4 regions of the Bacillus sp. A015 genome follow, and region 3 is predicted to be linked to each of the others. Evidence: riboswitches for the same ligand, from Rfam matches in the RefSeq annotation. Region 3 holds a riboswitch; each other region holds the start of a gene.
The links. A riboswitch is a leader RNA that binds a small molecule or an ion and turns the genes downstream of it on or off. The one in region 3 is predicted to bind S-adenosylmethionine.
Positions count from the first base shown of each region.

Region 1: it holds a riboswitch for S-adenosylmethionine, as region 3 does, so the genes downstream of both, ACSLGF_RS10900 (bifunctional homocysteine S-methyltransferase/methylenetetrahydrofolate reductase) here and ACSLGF_RS05695 (methionine ABC transporter ATP-binding protein) in region 3, are expected to answer to the same signal.
Region 2: it holds a riboswitch for S-adenosylmethionine, as region 3 does, so the genes downstream of both, mtnK (S-methyl-5-thioribose kinase) here and ACSLGF_RS05695 (methionine ABC transporter ATP-binding protein) in region 3, are expected to answer to the same signal.
Region 4: it holds a riboswitch for S-adenosylmethionine, as region 3 does, so the genes downstream of both, mtnW (2,3-diketo-5-methylthiopentyl-1-phosphate enolase) here and ACSLGF_RS05695 (methionine ABC transporter ATP-binding protein) in region 3, are expected to answer to the same signal.

Region 1 covers NZ_JBSPZB010000011.1:683-2,878, forward strand. The annotation lists gene ACSLGF_RS10890 (CvfB family protein) at 1-296, opposite strand, end outside; gene ACSLGF_RS10895 (YajQ family cyclic di-GMP-binding protein) at 534-1,025, shown strand; SAM riboswitch class I at 1,107-1,225, shown strand; gene ACSLGF_RS10900 (bifunctional homocysteine S-methyltransferase/methylenetetrahydrofolate reductase) at 1,304-2,196, shown strand, end outside.
Region 2 covers NZ_JBSPZB010000007.1:87,856-90,051, reverse strand. The annotation lists gene ACSLGF_RS08465 (aminotransferase class I/II-fold pyridoxal phosphate-dependent enzyme) at 1-451, opposite strand, end outside; SAM riboswitch class I at 614-771, shown strand; gene mtnK (S-methyl-5-thioribose kinase) at 852-2,045, shown strand; gene mtnA (S-methyl-5-thioribose-1-phosphate isomerase) at 2,052-2,196, shown strand, end outside.
Region 3 covers NZ_JBSPZB010000004.1:220,528-222,723, forward strand. The annotation lists gene ACSLGF_RS05695 (methionine ABC transporter ATP-binding protein) at 1-895, opposite strand, end outside; SAM riboswitch class I at 1,050-1,158, opposite strand; gene ACSLGF_RS05700 (SCP2 sterol-binding domain-containing protein) at 1,261-1,602, opposite strand; gene ACSLGF_RS05705 (thioredoxin family protein) at 1,723-2,025, opposite strand; gene ACSLGF_RS05710 (toprim domain-containing protein) at 2,038-2,196, opposite strand, start outside.
Region 4 covers NZ_JBSPZB010000007.1:90,128-92,323, forward strand. The annotation lists gene ACSLGF_RS08465 (aminotransferase class I/II-fold pyridoxal phosphate-dependent enzyme) at 1-655, shown strand, start outside; SAM riboswitch class I at 708-809, shown strand; gene mtnW (2,3-diketo-5-methylthiopentyl-1-phosphate enolase) at 909-2,129, shown strand; gene ACSLGF_RS08475 (2-hydroxy-3-keto-5-methylthiopentenyl-1-phosphate phosphatase) at 2,130-2,196, shown strand, end outside.

The DNA of each region.
Region 1 (2,196 bases), on a different contig from region 3:
GTTGCAACAAGTGCATCCTTTGATAGCCCGACATCGACAAATGCGCCCATGTCTTCTACAACGTCTACGACTTCTACCCAGCCGTATGTATGTGCATTGATTGTAGGCATTTTCATCGTAGCTGCTAGTCTTTCTTCATGATCTACATATAAGTAGACCTCTACTTCATCCCTGTCATCAATATCCTCTGTCATCTCACTGCGGTGCAAGAGGACAGAATCTTCACCATCTGTCAAAAAGTAGCCGTACTCCATCTCGTTCTCTATTTGCAAGGTCAATTGCTCACCTGGTCTCATGTTCTCTTCCTTCCTATCTGCCCATAAAAGAGCGTTCGTTCATCTTTTGATTCACTTTATTCTACTATACTTCTCTCAACATGAACATCTCTAGTTCTGTTAGCTAAAGTGGACAAACTTCCCTTGATTTATACCGCAAGCGGCTGAACTCTTTGATTTGTCTATTCGATAAAGTTTCTTCTTGCCCTGTTTGCATGATAAAATAGACGCAATATCTATACTTGGAGGTCATGTGTTATGGCAAAAGAAAGTTCATTTGATATTGTATCGAAGGTGGAACTGCCAGAGGTGCAAAACGCCATTCAAGCAGCGCTAAAAGAAATTAAAAATCGTTATGATTTTAAAGGAAGTAAAAGTGATATTTCACTTGAAAAAGAAGAGCTCGTTCTCATCTCAGATGATGACTTCAAGCTTGAACAGCTAAAAGATGTGCTTGTGACAAAGCTGATTAAACGAAATGTTCCAACTAAAAACATCGACTACGGAAAAACCGAACATGCCCTAGGCGGAACAGTACGCCAGCGTGCCAAGCTGATTAGCGGTATCGATAAAGACAATGCCAAAAAGATCAACGCACTCATTAAGCAATCTGGCATCAAAGTGAAGTCGCAGTTTCAAGATGACCAAGTGCGTGTAACAGGAAAAAATAAAGATGATTTACAAGAGGTCATTTCACTCATGCGCAAAGCAGATTTGCCGATTGACGTCCAATTTATAAATTTTCGATAAATTTTAAATTTTCCATTGATTATTTCCGATTTTTTCGTTACAGTTGATGGAAGTTCAATTCATTGACATGTTCATATCGCTTTCTTATCAAGAGAGGCAGAGGGACTGGCCCTGTGAAGCCTCAGCAACCGGTGTAGTAGAAATGTATTTTCTATGACCAAGGTGCTAAATCCAGCAAGCAACTGCTTGGAAGATAAGGAGAAGAATTACGATACAGCCAAAAAGTCTTCTTCTTATCAGAAGGCTTTTTTTGTTACATAGAAATAAGGAGGAATACAATGGGCCTATTACAAGACTTACAAAATCGCGTATTGATTGCTGACGGAGCAATGGGAACACTTTTATACTCTTACGGCATTGACCGGTGCTTTGAAGAACTAAATTTATCAAAAGAAGATGAAGTGAAAAGAGTGCATGAGGCGTATGTGCAGGCTGGAGCTGACATCATCCAAACGAACACGTACGGTGCGAATTATATTAAACTATCCCGCTACGGCTTAGAGGAAGAAACAAAACGCATCAATACAAAAGCGGTACAAATTGCAAAAGCTGCCGCCGGCTCAGCTTATGTACTCGGAACGATTGGCGGCATTCGAACGTTTAACAAAAATGCCTACTCTATAGACGAGATCAAACGAAGCTTTAGAGAGCAGCTGTACATCCTATTAAATGAACAGCCTGACGGATTATTGCTTGAAACGTATTATGATATGGAAGAGGCGAAGGCCGTTCTCGAAATTGCACGCAAAGAAACGACTCTCCCGATTGTCATGAACGTATCCATGCACGAGCAAGGTGTTTTGCAGGACGGTACACCGCTGAAGGACGGTTTATCTGAACTATCCTCTCTTGGCGCTGATGTCGTTGGGATCAACTGCAGGCTGGGCCCTTATCATATGATTCAGGCACTCGAAGGCGTCCCGATTTTGGAAAATTCTCATTTATCTGTCTATCCTAACAGCAGTCTCCCGTCTCTTGAAGAAGGCAGACTCGTCTATGATACAGATAATGATTATTTCCGAAAAAGTGCACTAGAGTTTAGAAATCAAGGCGCACGCATTATCGGAGGCTGCTGCGGAACGACGCCTCAGCATATTAGCGCAATGGCTGAGGCTGTTAAAGATTTAGCACCGATCACTGAAAAAGAAGTGAAAATATTAAAAGAAGAAAT
Region 2 (2,196 bases), on a different contig from region 3:
TTTGTTCAAGAAGAGGCATGGTGACCATATGAGCTCCAGCAAGCACAGCGCCTGACCAGTAATCAGGATAACCCGGATCTGGGACAAGCAGCGTATCACCTGGATTCAGTAAGCATTGCGGCAGCTCAACTAGTCCCGCTTTCCCCCCAAATAATATGGCGATTTCTGTCTTCGGATCAAGCGTGACACCATATTCTCTTTCATAAAAGGCTGCGGCGGCCTTTTTTAGTTTTGCTGTTCCGCGAAAAGAGGAGTATTGATGATTTTCGGGCTTTGCTACCGCTTCCTGCATGGCTTTTACAATATGCGGAGGAGTTGGCTGATCAGGATTTCCCTGGCCTAAATTTATGATATCAGCTCCTTCCTGCACTTTTTTCTGCACTTTTTGGACAAGCGACGCAAAAAACTGCTTCGGTAAATGTTTCAACACATCTGATTGCTGGAATTCCATTTTTTCACCTTCTATTCAAGTTACGTGACAATACACTCACTGTAATGGATTGTTTTATGAATTGTAAAGCAATTTTGAAAAAAGATTGACATGTGAAGAGCAGCTCTGATAATATCTTGAATTAAGAAATGCATGCAGACAAAACAATTACATATTGATTTCTCTTATCGAGAGTTGGGCGAGGGATTTGGCCTTTTGACCCCAACAGCAACCGACCGTTAATACCACTGTGAAGTGGGGCGCAGCAAGTACAGCGCCAAGACAATTGTCTTATAGGGCACGGTGCTAATTCCATCAGACGTATGTGCTGAGAGATAAGAGAGGCTTAGAGCATACACGCTATCAAGCCTCTTTCTCTCAGGAGAAAGAGGCTTTTTTATATGATTTGGAGGGGAAGCAATTGGTTACACTTACGGCATCATATGAAGAATTAACAGAGAGCTCGGCAGTTGCACTGGCGATTAGACTTGGTTTGATCCAAGAAAGCAGTCATTTGACATGTACTGAAATCGGTGACGGGAATTTAAATTACGTCTTTCATATTTTTGATCACAAACGTGAAAAAGGATTGATCATCAAGCAGGCACTGCCTTATGCAAAGGTGGTTGGGGAGAGCTGGCCGCTTACATTAGATCGTGCAAGAATTGAAAGTGCTGCACTGATTAAGCAGTCAGAATATGCGCCGCATCTCGTACCAGCAGTCTATTATTCTGATACAGCTCTTGCTGTGACAGCAATGGAGGATCTATCACACTTAGAAATCGTCAGAAAAGGGCTAATTGCCGGAAAACAATATCCGCATTTATCAGATCATGTCGGTGAATTTTTAGGCAAAACACTATTTTACACATCTGACTTTGCCACAAATCCTAAAATCAAAAAACAATTCGTGAAGCAGTTTACGAACCCTGATCTTTGTGACATCACAGAAAAGCTCGTCTTCACAGACCCTTTCTTTGATAGTGAAACAAATGACTTCGAAGAGGAATTAAGAGAAGATGCAAAAGCACTGTGGGCTGATCTTGAACTGCAAGCAAAAGCCGCAGAGCTGAAGCGTATCTTCTTAACCTCAGCTGAAACACTGGTTCATGGAGATCTTCATACTGGAAGTATTTTTGCAAACGAAACGGAAACGAAAATCATTGATCCAGAATTCGCTTTTTACGGTCCTTTCGGATTCGATATCGGTCACTTCATTTCCAATCTGTTCCTGAATGCTTTATCTCATGAGAATGAACAAGAACAGCAGCACCTTTTTGACCATGTCGTCAATGTGTGGGCAACATTCAAAGAAGTGTTCACAAAGGCATGGAAAGAAGACAGCATTGAAGCGTTTAGTGTATCGGACAGCTTTTTAGAAACAACCTTTGACCGGATTTTAAAAGAAGCGGCAGGCTTTGCCGGCTGTGAGCTTGTTCGCCGAACCATTGGTCTTGCTCATGCAGCTGATCTTGATGCGATTCCATCATCAACTAAACGGATTCAGCAGAAAAAAGCAGCACTTACGCTCGGCAAAACATTCATTAAACAATATCATGCAGTGGAAACAGCGTCTGACCTCGTCGCATTATTCCAGCAATCTGTAAAGGAGTGACGGGTTTTGTCTAAAGAATTTGAAGTTCCCCGTTCCGTCGAATGGGAAGAAAACCATATTAACATTTTGAATCAGCAAAAATTACCGGCCGAAACCGTATTTGAGCATTTATTTACTAAAGAAGATGTGTATGATGCGATTGTGACGTTAA
Region 3 (2,196 bases):
TCTTTCCTTGAAGGATGTTCACATCGACCTCAAAAGATCGAACGATTTCAGTGATCAGCGGCTGCTCGGCAGAATCGCCGATAAAGGACAACCGTACCACCTGACCTTCTTTTACTCGCTCTAAGACGTGTTCGATTGTTTCTTTCGCTTCCTCTGGTTCAGCGAGCTGTTTCACAAATCGCTTCGTCATTTCTTCCTTCGGCTGTCTGAAGACGCGTAATACTTCGCCTTCTTCGACAATACGTCCATTCTCCATCACTGCCACACGATGACAGATTTTGCGAATGACGTGCATTTCGTGTGTGATGAGCACAATCGTTAGCCCTAATCGTTTATTGATATCAGCTAAAAGATCAAGGATGGAATCTGTTGTTTGCGGATCAAGTGCAGATGTTGCTTCGTCACACAGAAGAACCTTTGGATCATTGGCTAATGCTCTCGCAATTCCCACACGCTGCTTTTGCCCACCGCTTAGCTGAGAAGGATAAGCATTTTCTTTTCCTTCTAAACCGACCAATTTAATTAGTTCATTTGCACGGGCTCTCCGTTTTGACGTCGGAACACCTGCAATTTCGAGCGGGAACATAATATTTTGTCTTACTGTTCTTGACCAAAGTAGGTTAAAGTGCTGAAAGATCATGCTGATTTCCTGTCTTGCTTTACGAAGTTTCGCATTCGATACTTCATTGATCCGGTTGCCTGCCACTTCAACAATTCCTTCTGTTGGCAGCTCCAGACCGTTTAACAGGCGAATAAGAGAGCTTTTGCCCGCGCCGCTATACCCGATAATTCCGAAAATTTCACCTTTATCAATATCCAAGTTGACGTCTTTCACTGCGTCAACATTTCCGCTTTTTGAGTAGTACGTTTTTGATACATTCTGTAAATGGATCACAGTCTGATCACCTGCTTTCTTGCTGAATCTATAGATTGTCATCACATACGTTCATTTATTCTTCTACTATCATGACTCTAGCCTGCTGCCAGATCAGTAAAAAAGACCTAACTGCAACGCAAGCAGAAAGGCCTTTTATTTCAAATACGCCTTTCTCTCATCTTTCAAAGCGTTGCGGCTTTGAGTGAATTGGCACCAATTTCAGCTATGCTGACGGTTGCCGGGTTTCATAGGGCACGTCCCTCCACCTCTCTTAATAAGAGAAAATATGTTGTTTTATGTGATGTTCATGTTTTTACTAACGTAGAATATCATGCTACCCGAGATATGTCAACGCTGTAAACCGCTAATTTCCAAGTAAACGACTACGTTATCATTTTCCGAAAAAAACCGTTCGTCAGCCAAAGCACAGCCTCTAGTCTGAGAAGCGCGCGGAATGAGCCTTTGACTTTGACTTGTCCCCTGCTGATAAGCTGCTGCAAGGACATGTCTCCATCTAATAATTGTAGAATTTCTTTCCTCTCACCATAGAAGATGAGATCCGATAACTCAATTGCAGGCAGTTTCTTCACTTCACCACGTTCATCCACAATCAATGTACAAGAGTCCGTTTCCGCCTCAAATGTAATCTTCAAGGATGATGAGGAGAGCAGCGGCTTTAACAATAATCGCTGCCCAGCGTTTCCATGGGCTTTCACTTTTTCCACATGTATAACCTCCCTGTCATTTGGTTATACATAACATTTCTCTACAAACATCGGCTTGTCCTTTATAAACAGCTCGACAAATTTTCAAATGAATTGCTTGAAATATGACTAAAAACCGCTTTATTTAGCGGTTTCAATCATTTCATGAAGATATGGAACTGAGTGAAAGGCATAGCCTTTTTGCACAATCTCACCTTTTTTAAACAGTAGAAAGCAAGGCACACTTTCGATTTCAAATGCTTTCGCAAAGCCTGGTGAGTAGTTTAAATTGTTCTCGTAAAATGGAACATCCGGCTGCATGGCATCTACGACTGTCAGCATCTTCTTTGCCACCTGGCATGTTCCGCAAAACGGAGTATATAAGTACAAAAGAAATAAATCGTCCTCTATCTCCTTCAATTCATGCTCTTCAATCTCTTTCATATACGTCCACCCTCATAAATATTTCGAATGAACATCAATGTTTGCAGCTAATAGGATAGATGCAATGTGGGCTGACGGTGAAGCGGCCACTTCTCGGTACGTTCTGTCGACAAACAGATGAAGTGCTTCAGGGAATTCTTTTCGAAATTGCTTCCGCAGTTTGTCGCCAGC
Region 4 (2,196 bases), on a different contig from region 3:
AAACAATCCGACTGGTGCCACTGCAAGTCGTGCATTTTTTGAAGAAACCGTTACGTTTGCGAAAGATCACAAATTGTGTGTTGTCCATGATTTTGCATATGGCGGCATTGGATTCGATGGAGAAAAGCCGGTCAGCTTCCTGCAAATAGATGGAGCAAAAGAGACGGGTATTGAAATTTACACATTGTCCAAAACATATAATATGGCCGGCTGGAGAGTTGGTTTTGCAGCAGGGAATGCCTCTGTCATTGAAGCCATTGAGCTTTATCAGGATCATCTGTTTGTGTCACTGTTTAAAGCGACTCAAGATGCAGCGGCAGAAGCACTTCTAAGCGATCAAACGTGCGTACAGGTGCAAAATGATCGGTACGAAAAAAGGCGGAACACTTGGATTGCTGCATGCAAAGAGATTGGGTGGGACGTAAGCGCACCAAAGGGATCATTTTTTGCCTGGTTAAAGGTGCCTGAAGGATATACATCTGAAACTTTTTCTGATGTATTATTAGAGAAAGCACATGTTGTCGTTGCACCGGGAAATGGCTTTGGTGCTCACGGTGAAGGCTACGTCCGAGTTGGTCTTTTAACAAGTGAGAAGCGGTTAAAAGAAGCCGCAGAGCGCATCGCTGCCTTGCAGCTATTTGAAAAAAGCCATTGACAACGCAAAAAAATGGTGCGATAATTCAGGCAATATTGAAGAAAATCGAATATTCTTATCAAGAGTAGGCAGAGGGACTAGCCCAATGAAGCCCGGCAACCGACTTCCATGAAGCACGGTGCTAATTCTTGCAGCAGGCGCTGAGAGATAAGATTCGGATGAATGAGACGAAACCTCTTTAAGGCGCTGCCCAAGCACTTAAAGAGGTTTTTTTATTGAACATATAGAGGACGCAATCGAAAGGGGATTCCTAGTGAGTGAATTACTGGCAACATACGTATTAACACATCGAGAGGATGAACAAATTGACCGAAAAGCGGAGCAGATCGCGCTTGGTTTAACAGTTGGATCATGGACGGATTTGCCGCAGCTCAAAAAGGAGCAGCTGAAAAAACATAAAGGCCGAGTAGAGAAAGTGACAGAAAAGGTTGCATCAGCCGAAAATGGCCTGTATCAATCAGAGGTAACAATTGCTTATCCTGAGGCTAACTTTTCAGCTGACTTACCAGCCGTTTTAACGACGATATTTGGAAAGCTTTCACTAGATGGGAAAGTAAAGCTTGTCGATATAGAATTTTCGAAAAGGTTTAAAAGAAAGCTGCCTGGACCGGTATTTGGAATAGAGGGGATACGAAAGAAGTTAAATGTGTTTGATCGGCCGCTTTTGATGAGTATTTTTAAAGGCGTGATCGGCCGTGATATGACGGATTTAAAAGAGCAGCTCCGTTTACAGGCATTAGGCGGTGTTGACTTCATCAAAGATGATGAAATTTTATTTGAAAGTCCATTAGCCCCTTTTGAAGAACGAATCAAAGAAGGAAAAAAGATATTAAAAGAAACATATGAAGAGACAGGGCACCGAACGCTGTATGCCGTCAATTTAACTGGCAGAACCTTTGATCTTAAAGATCGAGCAAGGAAGGCCGCTGAACTCGAGGCAGATGCGCTCCTATTCAACGTCTTTGCCTATGGACTTGATGTCATGCAAAGCTTAGCTGAGGACCCAGACATTCAATTGCCTATTATGGCACATCCAGCAGTGAGCGGCGCGTTTACATCATCTCCTGAATATGGATTCTCACATTCTCTTCTTTTAGGTACATTAAATCGATATGCTGGCGCTGATTTGAGCCTTTTTCCATCTCCTTATGGATCGGTCGCACTTCCGAAAAAAGATGCCCTTGGTATCTATGAAGCTTGCGTGAAAGAGGATACGGTTCAAAAAACGTTCCCTGTCCCATCAGCAGGCATTCACCCTGGTATGGTTCCAGTATTGATCAAAGATTTTGGATTCGATCATGTGATTAACGCAGGTGGAGGAATTCACGGACATCCGCGGGGAGCCATCGGCGGAGGGAAAGCATTTCGATCCATCATTGATGCGGTGATAAATGAAGAGTCCATCCAAGAAAAGGCATCATCTTGCCAAGACTTAAAAGCAGCACTTGATCTTTGGGGAAGGGTAGCAGAATAAATGAAAAAACCAATTGTATGTTGTGATTTTGATGGAACGATTACGAAAAATGATAATATTATTCGCA